2 regions of the Kitasatospora sp. NPDC052868 genome follow, and region 1 is predicted to be linked to the other one. Evidence: riboswitches for the same ligand, from Rfam matches in the RefSeq annotation. Region 1 holds a riboswitch; the other holds the start of a gene.
The links. A riboswitch is a leader RNA that binds a small molecule or an ion and turns the genes downstream of it on or off. The one in region 1 is predicted to bind S-adenosylmethionine.

Region 1 (8,424 bases):
CACGGGCTGGTGGTGGAGCCGGGCCGGCTGGTGCTGGAGCTGCGGCCGCCGGGGGTGGACAAGGGCGCCGCACTGACCGGCTTCCTGCGGGAGCGGGAGGCCCGGGCGGTGCTGTACGCCGGGGACGACCTGGGGGACGTGCCCGCCTTCGCGGCGGTGGAGAAGCTGCGCGGGGAGGGCCTGGCCGGGCTGCTGGTGTGCAGCGGGACGGTGGACGGCGACGCGCCCGTGCGGGAACTCGCCGACCGGGCGGACCTGGTGGTCGCGGGCCCGGCCGGCGTGGTGGGGCTGCTGACGGCCCTGGGGGAGGAGCTCAGCCGGGGGCGTTGAGGCCGAGGGCGTTGAGCTGGTCCAGGAACCACTGCTGGGGCGGCAGCGCGGTCGCTGCGGCGGCCAGCCGCTTGGTCCGCTCGGCGCGTTCGTCGGCGGGCATGGCGAGCGCGGTGTGCAGGGCCTCGGCGGTGGCGATGACGTCGTACGGGTTGACGCTGATCGCGTCGTCGGCGAGCTCCGCGTGGGCGCCGGCCTCGCGTGACAGGACCAGGGCGCAGCCCTGGTCGGAAACCACCGGGACCTCCTTGGCGACCAGGTTCATGCCGTCCCGGATCGGGTTGACCAGGGCCACGTCGGCCATCCGGTAGGCGGCCAGCGACCGCGGGAAGTCGTCGTCGAGGTGCACGATCAGCGGCTGCCAGGTGGGCGTGGCGAACTCCGCGTTGATCTCCTCGGCGAGGCGCCGGACCTCGGCGGTGTACGCCCGGTACTCGGCGAGGTCGGTGCGGGAGGGGTAGGCGAAGGCGATGTGGACGACCTCGTCCCGCCAGTCGGGCCGGGTGCGCAGCAGGTGCCGGTAGGCCTGGAACCCGCGGACGATGTTCTTGCTCAGCTCGGTGCGGTCGACCCGGACGATCGTGCGGCGCCCGCCCACGGCCTCGCGCAGGGTGGCCAGGCGCTCGTCGACGTCCGGGCGGTGGGACCGCTCGCGCAGGAAGTCGGCGTCGGCGCCGAGGGCGTGCACGCCGAGGCGGGTGGTGCGGCCGGTGGCGGCGCCCCCGGTCGGCGGGAGGGTGACGGTGAGGGCTTCGCGGTCGACGGTGGCGCCGAGTTGGTCCGCGCAGCACTCGGCGAAGGCCAGCGCCCAGCGGCGGGTCAGGAAGCCGGCCCGGTCGGAGCCGAGGATGCCGGTCAGGACGGCCTCGGCGACGTCGTCGGGCAGCAGCCGGAAGTACTCGGGCGGGGCCCACGGGGTGTGCGAGAAGTGGCCGATCCGCAGGTCGGGGCGGAGTGCGCGGAGCAGTCCGGGCACGAGCGAGAGGTGGTAGTCCTGGACGAGGACGGCCGCGCCCGGGGCGGCCTCGGCGGCCAGCGCCTCGGCGAAGGCGGTGTTGTACGCCTGGTAGGCCTGCCACTCGGTGCGGAAGCCGGCGTCGAAGGCGGGGGCGGTCGGGGTGGCGTAGAGCAGGTGGTGGACGAACCAGAGGGTGGAGTTGGCGACGCCGTTGTAGGCGCGGGCGAAGGTCTCCGGGTCGATGTCCAGCATCCGGACGGCCTGGCCGCCGACGTCGTGGCCGGCCAGGTCGAGGCGTCCGTCGGGGGCCTGCCGGGCCGCCTGGCGGTCCGCCTCGCCCAGTGCGGCGCAGACCCAGACGGCGTTGGGGTCGTCGATGGCGGAGAGCCCGGAGACCAGGCCGCCGCCGCCCCGCCGGAGGGTCAGGGTGCCGTCCTCCGCGGCGCTGAACGACACCGGCCCCCGGTTGGATGCCACCAGGACGGGGGCGGTGCCGGTCGGACTCGAACGTTCGGTCGTGAGATCGCCCATGGTTGGTACGTTGCCGTGGCTCCGGGCCCGCAAACCCCTCAGCGGGGGAGGTGGCGGTTCACGTACTCGGGGACGGTGTGCATCGGGGGGCGCTCGACGGCGGTGACCGGGTGCGTGTGTGCGGTGAACGCGCGGGTGTCCGGGTCACGGGTGAACTGGGTCAGCCACGGGTGCAGCAGGTCGGCGGAGGCCTTGAGCCGGTGGGCCCGGTCGAGCCGTTCGAGGGCGGTGCGGTAGATGGTGGCGGCCATCCGGCCGAGCGCCTGGCCGTCCTGGTGGCGGTGGTGGCGCACGCCGACGTCCACCTGGGCGAGGGCGTCGAGGCCGGCCGTCTCCAGGGCGTCGACCAGCAGGCCCAGCTCGACGCCGTAGCCGGTGGGGAAGGGCAGCCGTTCGAGCAGCGAACGGCGGGCCGCGTACTCGCCGCCGAGCGGCTGGACGAAACCGGCGAGTTCCGGCCAGTGCAGGTTGAGCAGCGGGCGGGCGACGAGCTCGGTGACCCGGCCGCCGCCGGCCGGCACGATCGCGCCGTCGGTCTCCAGCGGGCGGTCGTACATGGCCTTGACCAGCTGGATCCCGGGTTCGGTGAGCAGCGGGCCGACGATGCCGGAGACGAAGGCGGGGTCGAACTCGCGCAGGTCGGCGTCGACGAAGCAGACGATCTCGCCGCTGGTGGCCAGCAGCGAGCGCCAGAGCACCTCGCCCTTGCCGGGGGCGGCGGGCAGCCGGGGCAGGATGTCGTCGCGGTGGACCACCCGGGCGCCGGCCGCGGCGGCCGCCGCGGCGGTGCCGTCCACCGAGCCGGAGTCGACGACGACGAGTTCGTCGACCAGTGGCAGGCGCTCCATCAGCTCGCGGCGGATGGTCCGGACGATGTCGCCGACGGTGGCCGCCTCGTCCAGGGCCGGCAGCACCACGCTGACGGTGCCGGCCCGGCCCGCCACCCGCTTGGCCTCGAGCAGGGTGCGCACCGGGCGGTCGGCCGCGCTCCAGGAGCGGCGGCGCAGCCAGGACGCGGCCTCCGGTAGCAGCGCGGGGATCGGTTCGGCGGGCACGGGCGCACTCCTCGGCTGGGCGGGTGGGACAGGTCATCTCGCGTGGCGGACGGTCCCGTTCAGGCTTGACGCCTTCGGATACAGTCTTCGTACAGCGGTCGGACCTTCGCACGCCGGGGTCACCGCTGGCACGACCAACAACTTCATAGAGCTCATCCAGAGGGACTGAGGGAACGGCCCGTTGACGTCCCGGCAACCTTCTCGCGCGGCTGTTCGACAGGCCCCGGCGGGACAGGTGCCAATTCCGGCCTGTGGCGCGCCCGCGTCACGGGGAAGATGAGGAGAGAGGCCTCCGCCATCATGGCTATCGACACCGTTGCACCCGCACCCGCATCCGTTGACCTCGGCCCCGCCGCCGCCCTGTCCTGTCGGGAGTGCGGCACCCGGTTCCCGCTCGGTCCGAGCTTCGCCTGTGTCGAGTGTTTCGGGCCGCTGGAGATCGCCTACGACTTCGGCAGCGAGGGCGCCGAGGAGCTGCGCAAGCGGATCGAGGCCGGACCGGCGTCGATCTGGCGCTACGCCCCGCTGCTGCCGGTGCCGGCCGACGTCGCCGGCAAGCCGAACCTGAACCCGGGGTGGACCCCGCTGGTGAAGGCGGACAACCTGGGCCGCGAGCTCGGATTCACCGCCCAGCTGCACATCAAGGACGACTCGGGCAACCCGACGCACTCGTTCAAGGACCGCGTGGTGGCCTGCGCCATCGAGGCCGCGCGGGCCTTCGGCTTCACCACCCTGTCCTGCTCGTCGACCGGCAACCTGGCCGGTGCGGTGGGCGCGGCGGCGGCCCGGGCCGGTTTCAAGTCCTGCGTGTTCATCCCGCACGACCTGGAGCAGGGCAAGGTCGTGATGGCCGGTGTCTACGGCGGCGAGCTGGTCGGCATCGAGGGCAACTACGACGACGTGAACCGCTTCTGCTCGGAGCTGATCGGCGACCCGGCCGGTGAGGGCTGGGGCTTCGTCAACGTCAACCTGCGCCCGTACTACGGCGAGGGCTCCAAGACGCTGGCGTACGAGATCTGCGAGCAGCTCGGCTGGCGGCTGCCGGAGCAGATCGTCATCCCGATCGCCTCGGGCTCGCAGCTGACGAAGATCGACAAGGGCCTGCAGGAGCTGATCAGGCTGGGCCTGGTCGAGGACCGGCCGTACCGGATCTTCGGCGCCCAGGCGGAGGGCTGCTCGCCGGTGTCGGCGGCCTTCAAGGCCGGCCACGACGTGATCCGCCCGGTCAAGCCGGACACCATCGCCAAGTCGCTGGCGATCGGCAACCCGGCCGACGGCCCGTACGTGCTGGACATCGCCCGCCGCACCGGCGGCGCCGTCGAGGACGTCACCGACGCCGAGGTGGTGGCCGCGATCAAGCTGCTGGCCCGCACCGAGGGCGTCTTCGCCGAGACCGCGGGCGGGGTGACCGTCGGCGTGCTGAAGAAGCTGGTCGAGACCGGACAGCTGGACCCGGCCAAGGAGACCGTCGCGATCAACACCGGCGACGGCCTGAAGACCCTGGACGCCGTCTCCGACGCCGGCATGACCGCCGTGATCCGCCCGACGCTGGCGTCGTTCCGCGACGCCGGCCTCGCGTCCGCCTGACCCACCCGCAGCAAGGAGAAGCCCCCATGAGCGCCACCGTCCGCATCCCGACCATCCTGCGCACCTACACCGGCGGCGTCGCCGAGGTGACCGCCGAGGGCACCACCCTGGGTGAGGTCATCGCCGACCTGGAGAACAACCACGCGGGCATCTCCGCCCGCATCCTGGACGACGCCGGAAAGCTGCGCCGTTTCGTCAACGTCTACGTCAACGACGACGACGTGCGCTTCGCGGAGGGCCTGGCCACCGAGATCAAGGACGGCGCCGGCATCTCGATCATCCCCGCGGTGGCCGGCGGCTGCTGAGCCGCCCCTTCCCCGGTCGGCGCCCGGTTCTCCGGCCGCCCGCTTCTTCGACCAGCCGTTCGCGCGTACGGAATTCCGCTTCCCGTACGCGCGGGCGGCTGGTCGCATTCCGGCCGGAATATTTCCCGGTCAAGTCGGAGTAGAGTGTGGCTCAGCCGGGAACAGGGCTCCCCCTCCCCCTTTCACCGGCGGTCGAATCCGTCCGCGCCCGTACCGCCGGTATCCGTCCGGCCGCTGAGACCGGCGCCGGGGCCGTGACGTTGAAACATGTCAGGCCGATGTCAGAATTCTTCAGGGGATTTGGGCAATTCGTCCGCTATGTCCGGCGTGGAATGCGGGAATTTCTCCCGCTTTCACCCGGCCTGTCCCCTGACACCCCTAGCGAATTCCCAGCGGCGGGCTCTGTTGCAGAGGGCGTCGATCCGGATACATTCAGCCGCGGTCGACGCAATCGCCCGTTCATCGGATGCCTCCGATGGGCTCGGCGGGGGATTGCGGCGTGCACGGCTGCGCCCAGGGGGGGTTCCCCGGGCCGGCCTCAACCAGACCCGGGCCCGCAGACCTGCGGGCGCGTGAAGGGCCAGCACAGCACTAGGGGAGTTCGGAATGGCTCAGGGCACCGTCAAGTGGTTCAACGCGGAGAAGGGCTACGGCTTCATCGCGGTCGACGGTGGTGCGGACGTCTTCGTCCACTACAGCGCGATCCAGATGGACGGCTACCGCACCCTTGAGGAGGGCCAGCGGGTCGAGTTCGAGATCTCTCAGGGGCAGAAGGGCCCGCAGGCGGACATGGTCCGCGCGGCGGTCTGACCTTTCCGGTCCCAGGAGTTCGGCTCGGCCCATCGGCTGGTGCACCTCTTGCTTCGCTGCGGGCCCGTACGACACGTCGTACGGGCCCGCAGCCATGTCCGGATCCGGCGCTCCGGGGCGGCCGGTGCGGCTCGCGGGTTGGCGATTGGGCTTGCACTCGCCTACCCGGAGTGCTAATCATTGGCGTTAGCACTCACAGCGTGAGAGTGACAGCGGACCGGGTCGGTGAGGCCCCCGGGAGCGGTAGGGGAAAGGACCCCCGCACACCAGGGCCGTCCGTCGCGGGCACCCCTTGGTCCGAGCAGTCGACCGTGTCCCGGAGGACCACTTCTGATGGCCAAGATCATCGCCTTTGATGAGGAAGCTCGCCGCGGCCTTGAGCGTGGCATGAACCAGCTCGCCGACGCAGTGAAGGTCACGCTCGGCCCCAAGGGTCGCAACGTCGTGCTGGAGAAGAAGTGGGGCGCCCCCACGATCACCAACGACGGTGTCTCCATCGCCAAGGAGATCGAGCTCGAGGACCCGTACGAGAAGATCGGTGCCGAGCTCGTCAAGGAGGTCGCCAAGAAGACCGACGACGTCGCGGGTGACGGCACCACCACCGCCACCGTGCTGGCCCAGGCGCTCGTTCGCGAGGGTCTGCGCAACGTCGCCGCCGGCGCCAACCCGATGGCCCTGAAGCGCGGTATCGAGAAGGCCGTCGCCGCCGTCTCGGACCAGCTGCTGGCCCAGGCCAAGGACGTGGAGACCAAGGAGCAGATCGCCTCCACCGCCTCCATCTCGGCCGCCGACACCCAGATCGGCGAGCTCATCGCCGAGGCGATGGACAAGGTCGGCAAGGAAGGCGTCATCACCGTCGAGGAGAGCAACACCTTCGGTCTGGAGCTTGAGCTCACCGAGGGCATGCGCTTCGACAAGGGCTACATCTCCGCCTACTTCGCCACCGACCTGGAGCGGATGGAGGCGACGTTCGAGGACCCGTACATCCTCATCGCCAACTCCAAGATCGGCTCGGTCAAGGACCTGCTCCCGCTGCTGGAGAAGGTCATGCAGAGCGGCAAGCCGCTCGTCATCATCGCCGAGGACGTCGAGGGCGAGGCCCTGTCGACCCTGGTCGTGAACAAGATCCGCGGCACCTTCAAGTCCGTCGCCGTCAAGGCCCCGGGCTTCGGCGACCGCCGCAAGGCCATGCTCGGCGACATCGCCATCCTCACCGGTGGCACCGTGATCTCCGAGGAGGTCGGCCTCAAGCTGGAGAACGCCGGCGTCGACCTGCTGGGCACCGCCCGCAAGGTGGTCATCACCAAGGACGAGACCACCATCGTCGACGGTGGCGGCGACAGCGACCAGGTCGCCGGCCGCGTGAACCAGATCCGTGCCGAGATCGAGAACAGCGACTCGGACTACGACCGCGAGAAGCTCCAGGAGCGCCTCGCCAAGCTGGCCGGCGGCGTGGCCGTCATCAAGGCCGGCGCGGCCACCGAGGTGGAGCTCAAGGAGCGCAAGCACCGCATCGAGGACGCCGTCCGCAACGCGAAGGCCGCCGTCGAGGAGGGCATCGTCGCCGGTGGTGGCGTCGCGCTGCTGCAGGCGTCCGTCGCCTTCGACAAGCTGGAGCTGGAGGGCGACGAGGCCACCGGTGCCAACATCGTCAAGGTCGCGCTGGAGGCCCCGATCAAGCAGATCGCGACCAACGCCGGCCTGGAGGGTGGCGTCGTGGTGGAGAAGGTGCGCAACCTCCCCGCCGGTCACGGCCTGAACGCCGCCACCAACGAGTACGTCGACCTGGTCGCCGCGGGCATCATCGACCCGGCCAAGGTCACGCGCTCCGCGCTGCAGAACGCCGCCTCCATCGCGGCGCTCTTCCTCACCACCGAGGCCGTCATCGCCGACAAGCCGGAGAAGGCCGCTGCGGCCGCCGGCGGCGGCATGCCGGGCGGTGACATGGACTTCTGATCCCCTCGCGGATCGGCTGGTCTTCGCAGCACGGGCGGTTCCCTTCGGGGGGCCGCCCGTGCGGCGTTTCGCGGGACCGTCGGGAGTCCGGCGCCCGGGCGGGGTTCGGGCCGGGCTTTGGGACAATGGACGGATGGCTGCCACCGCTGACGACATCGAGACCGCCCTGCACAACGCGCGGGCGCTGATCCTCGCCGACCTGACCGCCCGGGACGTGGCGGACGCCGCCGTGGTGTCGCTGGTGGAGAACGCCGTGACGCACCGGCGCTGGTGGCTGGAGCAGTGGCCGGACGGCACCGAGTACGTCCTCGGGCTGGTCGCCCAGGACGTCCAGGACGCGCTGCTGGAGGCGTACGGCCGCTGGCCGCTGTGCGCCGGGTGCGCCGCCGACGGGGACCCGCACGCGCTGAGCGTCGAGCCCGAGCTGGGGCCGGAGCCGCACTGGGTGTGCGGCAAGGAGGGCGCGGTGGTGGCGCCCGTCGGCGGACTCTCCTGATCCCGTGATCCCGCCGGCGTGATCCGAAGGGCAGGCCCTGACGCCGCGGGCGGCTAGGCTTCGAGCCGGCCGAGCTCGGCCGCCAGGTTGGCTCGGGCGGGGGCGTCGAAGCGGTCGCGGGCGGCGGGGGTGCGGTACAGCGCGGGGAGCGCGAGCAGCTGGCGCAGGATCGCGGCGCGCCCGGCCCGGAAGTCGGGCTCGGGGACGAACGCGTACTCCTCGCGGACGGCGGCCGCATAGGCCGCGTACTCCTGCGGGAGGCCGCCGAGGACCGCCAGATCCGCGTCGCAGAGCACCTCGCCGTCCCGGTCGCCCGGCTCGGGGTGGTGGGTGACGGTGAGCCGGACCAGCCGCTCGACCCCGGCCACCCGGGCGGCGGGCAGGCCGGCCTCGGTG
Region 2 (8,424 bases), on a different contig from region 1:
CCGGGCCACCTGGTCCTGGAGCTGGTCCGCCTGCTTGCGCAGCTGGTCCGTCCGCTCCTTGGCGCCGTTGTACTTCTCCGCCGCCTGCTCCTGCTCCTCGTTCAGCTGGTCGATCTGCGCCTTCACGTCCTCCTTCTTGGAGGGGTTGGGCGCAGCGTGGGCACTGACCTGGGCGGAGAGGGCGACCGCGGTCGCTGCGGCGGCGGTGAGCACGGAGATCCGCGCGCGGCTCGCCTGCTTGGGACGGCGGTGGGAGGCCAAGGGGACTGCTCCTTCTTCCATCGGCCTCACCCGAATGAGTGAGAATCCGGAAAATAGGTTTGACGCCAGACCCTAGTGAAGATCACAGCTTTGCGCCACTCCCCCGATGGCGTGAACCCCCGTCCACCGCCATGACTTCACAAGACCGCCACACCCTCGCAAACCAGCGGCTGACCAGGCGTCACTCCGCTTTCCCCGGCCGTTGCCGGGCTCAGGGGCGGGCCAGCCGGTTCAGCAGCAGCACGGAGGCGACGGGGCGCGCGCCCGCCTTCCGCACGCCCTCCGCGACCTCCCGGTCGGTGGAGACCACCACCACCGGGCGGCCCTGCGGCTCGGCCCTGACCAGTCGGCGGATCAGCTCGTCCGCCGTCTCGCCGGTCCGGCTGAACCGCACCCGCACCCCGCGCGGCGGCGCCATGATCACCGGAACGTCCAGGTCCTGGCCGTCGAACACACAGGTGACCTCCGCCTGGGTGCGCTGGGCCAGCATCGCCAGCCCGCCCAGCAGCCGGATCCGCTGCTGCTCCAGCGGCAGCGCCGGATAGCCGGTCTTGGTCACGTTGTAGCCGTCCACCACCAGGTGGACCTGCGGGATCGCCAGCAGCTGGTCCAGCAGCGCCGGATCGTCCTCCGCCAGCCCCCGCCGGGCCACGTCGTGCGGCGAGGCCGAGCCCGGCACCACCGCCTCCACCAGGTCCGCCGGGCGGATCTGCGAGACCGGCAGCGCCAGCTCCCGCTGCAGGCCCTGGGCCGACTGCAGCACGGTGTCCAGCAGCAGCCTCAACCGCATGTCCTCGACGCTGCGGCCCTCACGGGCCGAGCGGCGGCCCTGCTCGGCGGCGGTCTCCAGCTCGGAGATCCGGTGCCGCAGCCGCCGGACCTCGCTCTCGCCGGTGCCGCGCTCGGCCGCCGTCTGCGCCTTCAGCGCCTCCAGTTCGGCGGCCACCCGGCGGGTCTCGGCCTGCGCCCGGCGGGTGTCGCTCTCCAGCGAACGCACCTTCTTGCGCAGTGAGTCGGCCTCCTTGCGGACGTCCTCGGACTCGGCCCGCTGCCGGTCCAGGTCGACCCGCGCGGCGGCCCTGACCTCGGCCAGCTCCGCCTGCAGCTTCTCCACCAGCCGACCCGCCTCGGCGGCCGCGCCCTCGGCGCCGGCCCGCTCGGCCTGCTCGCCGGCCTCGGCGACCAGCCGGCTCCAGCCCGCCGAGCGCACCAGGTAGGCGGCGGCGGCCACGTCCATCGGGTCGGCGGCGCCGGGGACGCTGCCCGACTCCAGCGCCTTGACCAGGTCCGGCTGGCCCAGCCGCAGCCGCTCCGCTATCCGCACCCGGAAGGCCGGCTCGGACTCCAGCGCGGCCGCCAGCGCGGTGGCCGCGTACTTGGCCCGCCGGGCCGGGGTGAACTTCGCGTACTGGCGCAGGGACTGCGGGAGCTCCGCGGCGGGCAGCCCGCCGAGCGCGTCGGCGGCCAGGCCGACCACCCGGCGCCGGACACCCTCGGGCAGCGGCCGGTCGAGCCGCTCGGTGCGTCCTGCCGCCGGCTCGTCAGCACCGGAGTCGTCCGCGGCGGCCGCCTCGGCCGAGGCATCCGCACCGGGCGGGACGGCCTCGACCGCGTCCGGCGCCTGCCCGTCCACAGCGGGCTGCCGCCCCTGCGGCCCGGCGGGCTCCTTCGCTGCGTCCACCACGTCCTCGGCTCCGATCCTCGTCCAGCGGGGTACGGCCCGCTGCCGCCCGCGTCACACTCCGTGCGCTCTGTCTGCATTGTCCCGTGCGGTGGACGGCCGCGCCGCGCACCGCCCACCACACGGGTCGGGCGTCAGGCCTGCTCGGCGGGGGCCTCCGGGCCCTCGGCACCCGGGCGGGCCACCAGCTCGACCTGGTCGACCGCGTTGCACCAGCGACAGCGCACCGACTCGACGGTCTCGCTGTGCACCTCGGTCTCCTCGACCTTGGAGTCGCCGGCCAGGTCGAAGTGCAGGAACTCGGTCACCCGTGCGGTGCGGGTCACGTCGAAGCGGGTCAGGTTGCCGCACAGGGTGCAGCGCCAGCGCGTCTCGGCGGTCAGGGCGGGGACGGTCATCGGGGGTCCTCTCGGGTGGTCCCTGGATGGGCTCAGGCGCTCCCCCCGAGGCCCCGGCGTCGGCGGCGGGAGGCGGGAATGCCCGCCCCAAGCCTATTGCCTGGGGCAACCGTCCCGACCACCGGTCAGGACGAATCCCCCGCTTCGCCTCCTGCGCCGGACCGGCCGGACGGGCCCTACGCCACATGCCGTACCGCGCGGTGCCGCCCGCGCCGGGCGGCGCGATGCTGGGCCGCATGGCGATCCCGGTCCTCGACCACACCGGAGCACTGGGCGGGCGCCCGGCCGGCCGTCGTCCCGCCGTCACCTACACCCTGATCGCGCTCAACACCCTGGTCTTCCTGTGCGGTCCGGCCGCCGGGCTCAACCCGCTCTACGGGACCGGCCAGAGCCGGGTCTGCGCCGAGCAGCGGTACGAGCAGCGCTGGGGCGCGGTACCGGCCGAACTGCTGGCCGGACGCCCGCTGGACGCCGAGCAGCTGGCCGAGGCCCCCGATCCGGTGCCGGGCTGTCCGGCCGCCCCCACCCCGGGCAAGCACCCGGCCCTGTCGGTCCTCAGCGCGCTCTTCCTGCACGCCGGCTGGCTGCACCTGCTGGGCAACCTGCTCTTCCTCCAGGTCTTCGGGGCCACCGTGGAGGAGCGGCTGGGCCGGGCCCGCTTCGCCCTCTTCTATCTGGCGGCGGGCTCGCTGGCCACCTACGGCTACGCGCTCGCCGAGGCGCACTCCGCCGACTCGACCCGGGTGCTGATCGGCGCCTCCGGGGCGATCGCCGCGGTCCTCGGCGCGTATCTGCGCCTGCACCCCCGCGCCCGGGTGACCACCCTCGTCCCGCTGCTGCTCTTCCTGCCGCTGCGGTTCCCGGCCTGGCTGGTGCTCGGCCTCTGGTTCGCCCTCCAGTGGTGGTCGGTCCACTCGGCGGGCCCCGGCGTCGCCTACCTCGTCCACGTCATCGGCTTCTCGGCCGGCTTCCTCTACGCCTGCACCCTGGCCACCCGCCCCCCGCGACGGCCCGGCTGACGCCCGATACGCTGGCGGGACCCCACAAAGGAGCCCGAACAGTGATCACCGCCATCGTCCTGATCAAGACCAGCGTCGACCGCATCCCGGAGATCGCCGAGGCGATCGCGGCCATCGAGGGTGTCAGCGAGGTCTACTCGGTGACCGGCGGCTACGACCTGGTGGCGATGGTGCGGGTACGACGGCACGACGACCTGGCCGAGGTGATCCCCGGTCGGCTGAACAAGGTCCCGGGGGTGGCCCAGACCGAGACCCAGATCGCCTTCCGCACCTACTCGCAGCACGACCTGGAGGCCGCCTTCGCCCTCGGCCTGGACGGCTAGGCGTCCCCTTCTAGGCGTCCCGGCGGCTGTCGGCGACGCAGCGGCCGCCCTCGTTGCGGTAGGTCCAGGCAGCGCCGTCCGTGACCAGCTCGCGGACGGCGGTCAGGAAACGGTCGATGTGCTCGTCCGGGGTGCCGGCCCCGAAGCTGACCCGGATCGCGTTCAGGCTGCGCTCACCCGGCAGCGACGGCTCGGGCGCCCCGCACTCGGACGGCGCCACGTCCTCGTCCCCGAGCAGGGTCCGCACCAGCGGGTGCGCGCAGAACAGGCCGTCGCGCACCCCGATGCCGTACTCGGCGGACAGCGCCGCCGAGAAGTGCGAGCTGTTCCAGCCCTGGACGACGAAGGAGAGCACGCCCACCCGGGCCGAGTCCGCGCCGAACAGGTTCAGCACCTTGACCTGCGGGACGTCCGCCAGCCCCGCCTTGAGCCGGTCGATCAGCTGCTGCTCGCGGGCCTCCAGCGCGTCGAAGCCGGCCTCGGTGAGCGCCCGGCAGGCGGAGGCGATGGAGTAGACGCCGATCACGTTCGGCGAGCCGGCCTCGTGCCGGGCCGGGCCGGTGTGCCACTGCACGGCCACCGAGCCGTCGGTCTCCCGGGCCACCGTGCGGGTGGCGCCGCCGCCGGCCAGGTACGGCTCGGCCGCGTCCAGCCAGTCGGCCCGGCCGGCCAGCACCCCGGCGCCGAACGGCGCGTACAGCTTGTGCCCGGAGAAGGCGATCCAGTCCACGCCCAGCTCGCGCACCGAGACCCGGTGGTGCGGGGCCAGCTGCGCGGCGTCCAGCACCACCCGGGCGCCGTGCCGGTGCGCGACCCGGGTCAGCTCGGCGACCGGCCACAGCTCCCCGGTGACGTTCGAGGCGCCGGTGACGCAGAGCAGCTTGGGGCCCTCGGGCGCCTCGGCCAGCGCGGCGTCGAACGCGGCGACCGCCTCGGCGTGCGAGCGGGGCGCCCGCAGGTACTCGACCTCCAGACCGGCGTGCCGCCAGGGCAGCAGCGAGGCGTGGTGCTCGGTCTCGAAGGCGAACACCCGGGTGCCGGCCGGGACGGCGCCCGCCAGCAGGTTGAGCGAGTCGGTGGTGGCCCGGGTGAAGACCACCTGGTCGCCCTCGCGCAGGTCCAGGAACTCGGTGACGGTCCGGCGGCTCTGCTCGAACAGGTCGGTGGAGAGCTGGGAGAGGTACCCGGCGCCGCGGTGCACGCTGCCGTAGTAGGGGGCGTAGGCGGCGACGTCGTCCCAGACCCGCTGCAGCGCCGGCGAGCTGGCGGCGTAGTCCAGCGCCGCGTAGGTGACCTTCTCACCGCTGGCCAGCGGGACCTCGACATCCTGGCCGAGGACGGCGAGCGGGGCGCAGATTTCGGTGGCGACGGACATGAGGATGCACTCCTTCGGGGTCAAGGACCCCGGGAGTGCATGTATGCCGGGTGTCCGCGCTTGCCACGCGGACGGTTCGCCACGTGACCCGGTCCTCACCCAGGGCACCCCGCCACGGAAGGAGGGTTGCCGGACAGCAAGCTGGGGCTTGTCGCTGTCACTCATGACCTGGCACGACTCTAGGTCGCGTCCACCCGATGGTCAAACAGGGGTCCGCCATTCGGACAAGCCGAAGGGCCCGCGCCGACTGCCCGGTGCGGGCCCCAACCATCGCGTCACACCCGGCTGGTGGCCTCCGACCAGCGCTTCAGCACGTCCTGGGCGGCGCCCGAGTCGACGGCCGCGGCGGCCCGCTCCAGGCCGACCGCCAGCTGCTCGACGAGCGGCGCGTCGGTCAGGTCCAGCGCCACCAGCGCCGACGCGGCGTTCAGCAGGACGGCGTCCCGGACGGGCCCGCGCTCCCCGGCCAGCAGCCGGCGCGCCACCTCCGCGTTGTACGCCGGGTCCGCGCCGCGCAGCGCCTCGATGCCGACCAGCTCGATGCCGAGGTCGCGCGGGTCGAACACGGTCTCGGTGACGGCGCCGTCGCGCACGATCCAGACCCGCGAGGTGGTGGTGATGGTCAACTCGTCGAGGCCGTCGTCACCCCGGAACACCAGTGCGCTGGCGCCGCGCCGGGCCAGCACCCCGGCGATCAGCCCGGCCAGCCGGGTGTCGAAGCAGCCGATCGCATGCGCGGTCACCTTGGCCGGGTTGGTCAGCGGGCCGAGGGTGTTGAACGCGGTGGGCACCCCGAGGCCGCTGCGGGCCGGGGCGGTGTGCCGCATCGCGGGGTGGAACTTCGCCGCGAAGCAGAAGGTCAGCCCGACCTCCTCGGCGACCTCCGCGACCCGCCGGGCGGAGAGGTCCAGGTTGACGCCCAGCTTCTCCAGCACGTCCGAGGAACCGCTCGCCGAGGAGGCCGCCCGGTTGCCGTGCTTGACCACCTTGGCGCCGGCCGCCGCCGCGACGATCGCGGCCATGGTGGAGATGTTGACGGTCTTCGCCCGGTCGCCGCCGGTGCCGACGATGTCCACCGCCGGACCGGGGATGGACAGCGGCTCGGCGTGCGCGTACATCGAGTCCACCAGGCCGACGATCTCGTCGACCGTCTCGCCCTTGGCCCGCAGCGCCACCATGAAGCCCGCCATCTGGACCGGGGAGGCCTCGCCGCTCATGATCCGGTCCATCGCCCAGGCCGTGTCGGCCCGGTCCAGGTCCTCACCGCGCAGCAGCGCCGTCAGGATGTCCGGCCAGGTGCGGACCACCTGCACGGGGTCGTTGCCGCCGTTCGCAGGGTTCACGTTCACCATGGCCGACTCCAGCTCTGCTCGGTTCCCCGGGGGGTGTCCCCGGGACTGGAGTCAGCCTATCGAGCGGCGGGGTGCCCCCGGCCCGCCCTGGCCCTACTTCTCTAGTAATGAGACGCCGCTCAGCGGGCGGCCGGGGCGCGCTTCTCCAACCGGGCCCGGAGCAGGGTCGCCGCGGCCTCGGCCAGCGCCATCGGGTCCACCGGGTGGGAGATCGCGGCGTCCGCCCGGCTCCAGGCCGCGAGCCAGGAGTCCTGCGGCCGGCCGATCAGCACCAGCACCGGCGGGCAGCCGTAGATCTCGTCCTTCAGCTGCCGCCCGAGCCCGAGCCCGCCGGCCGGGACGGCCTCGCCGTCCAGGATGCAGAGGTCCACTCCGCCCTTCTCCAGCGCGCGCAGCACCGCGGGGGTGGTCGCGCACTCCAGGTAGGACAGCTCCGGCAGATCCGACGCGGGCCGCCGGCCGAGCGCCGTCAGCACCTGCTCACGGGTGTTGCGGTCATCGCTGTAGACGAGGACGGTGAGCGTCTCGTCGGTCGTGTACGCCATGGACCCTGCTCCCTCAAGTGTGATCCGGACCACGTTCGCCTGATCCGGATGCTACTCCCGTTCCCCCGCCGCCGAGGCCGTCCCGCGCGATCGTTCTCAAGCCGCCGCGCCCACGGCTCGCCCGAGCGGAGGACGCCCCGTCACCCCGAGCCGCGCACTCCACCCGTACGGCCGATATCCGGCCTCCCCCATAGCCCCGGCGGGCCCTGGAGGGGTGCAGCGACACGCAGGGCATCAGGGTCGTAGGGCCCTCCGAGGAACCGTCAGAAAAGGGACACGCCGCTGCTCAGCCACTATCCGGACGCCCCGTCGACCCCCAGGGGGGCATACCGCACGCACCGGACACTCCGAGGGACACCCCCCGGCGTGAAGACGGAATAAGGGACCGACATAATGTCCGTCGTGGCGACAGCAACAGCAGTAGAAACCGGGCACGCGCACGGATCGGTCAACCGGCCGAACATGGTCAGCGTCGGAACGATCGTCTGGCTCAGTTCCGAGTTGATGTTCTTCGCGGCCCTCTTCGCGATGTACTTCACGCTCCGCTCCGTCAAGGGAGCCGAGTTCTGGAGCGAGAAGGCGCACGCCCTCAACGTGCCCTTCTCCTCGGTCAACACCACGATCCTGGTGCTCTCCTCACTGACCTGCCAGCTCGGCGTGTTCGCCGCCGAGCGCGGGGACGTGAAGAAGCTCCGTTCGTGGTTCGTCATCACTTTCGTGATGGGCGCGATCTTCATCGGCGGCCAGGTCTTCGAGTACACCGAGCTGGTCAAGAAGGACGGCCTCTCGCTGTCCTCCGACCCGTACGGCACGGTGTTCTACCTGACCACCGGCTTCCACGGTCTGCACGTGACGGGTGGTCTGATCGCCTTCCTGCTGGTCCTGGGACGGACGTACGCAGCCAAGCGCTTCACGCACGAGCAGGCCACCGCCGCGATCGTGGTGTCGTACTACTGGCACTTCGTCGACGTCGTGTGGATCGGCCTCTTCGCGACCATCTACCTGATCAAGTAACCAGCTGATCAGGTCGCTGGCCACCGGCCCCGGGTCCCGCCCTCACCGGCGACGGCCCGATTTGCCGGTGGCGACGCTCCCACCGACCGACCGCGCGCGCAGCCCTAGAACAGGCAGCCTCGTGCCGGCCAGACCGGCCGCCGGGTGCACCCACCAGTCGACCAGATCCTGACACCGGGGTTATTCCGTGAAAAAGCTCTCCGCACGACGGCGCCACCCATTGGCGGCGCTGGTCGTCCTACTTCTCGCCCTGGCGGCAACCGGGGGGCTGTACGCCGCGTTCGCGCCCGCCGACAAGGCGCAGGCCGACGTCGCCGCGCAGTCGCTCGCGATCGATGAGGGCAAGAAGCTCTTCGCCGTGGGCTGCTCCTCCTGCCACGGCCTGAACGGCCAGGGCAGCAGCGACGGTCCGAGCCTGGTCGGCGTCGGTTCCGCCGCGGTCGACTTCCAGGTCGC

Region 2: linked by a shared signal. The riboswitch ahead of ACIGZJ_RS01905 (aminotransferase class V-fold PLP-dependent enzyme) and the one ahead of thrC (threonine synthase) in region 1 are both predicted to bind S-adenosylmethionine.

Annotation. Positions count from the first base shown of each region.
Region 1 covers NZ_JBITZW010000031.1:3,923-12,346, forward strand. The annotation lists gene otsB (trehalose-phosphatase) at 1-330, shown strand, start outside; gene ACIGZJ_RS32865 (trehalose-6-phosphate synthase) at 314-1,819, opposite strand; gene ACIGZJ_RS32870 (glucosyl-3-phosphoglycerate synthase) at 1,858-2,850, opposite strand; SAM riboswitch class I at 3,024-3,157, shown strand; gene thrC (threonine synthase) at 3,175-4,461, shown strand; gene ACIGZJ_RS32880 (MoaD/ThiS family protein) at 4,488-4,766, shown strand; gene ACIGZJ_RS32885 (cold-shock protein) at 5,373-5,576, shown strand; gene groL (chaperonin GroEL) at 5,910-7,532, shown strand; gene ACIGZJ_RS32895 (hypothetical protein) at 7,666-8,028, shown strand; gene ACIGZJ_RS32900 (hypothetical protein) at 8,082-8,424, opposite strand, start outside.
Region 2 covers NZ_JBITZW010000001.1:422,971-431,394, reverse strand. The annotation lists gene ACIGZJ_RS01930 (NlpC/P60 family protein) at 1-261, opposite strand, end outside; gene ACIGZJ_RS01925 (NYN domain-containing protein) at 473-1,945, opposite strand; gene ACIGZJ_RS01920 (hypothetical protein) at 2,077-2,340, opposite strand; gene ACIGZJ_RS01915 (rhomboid family intramembrane serine protease) at 2,577-3,359, shown strand; gene ACIGZJ_RS01910 (Lrp/AsnC ligand binding domain-containing protein) at 3,401-3,682, shown strand; gene ACIGZJ_RS01905 (aminotransferase class V-fold PLP-dependent enzyme) at 3,693-5,057, opposite strand; SAM riboswitch class IV at 5,109-5,226, opposite strand; gene trpD (anthranilate phosphoribosyltransferase) at 5,333-6,409, opposite strand; gene ACIGZJ_RS01895 (hypothetical protein) at 6,529-6,954, opposite strand; gene ACIGZJ_RS01890 (heme-copper oxidase subunit III) at 7,348-7,968, shown strand; gene ACIGZJ_RS01885 (c-type cytochrome) at 8,156-8,424, shown strand, end outside.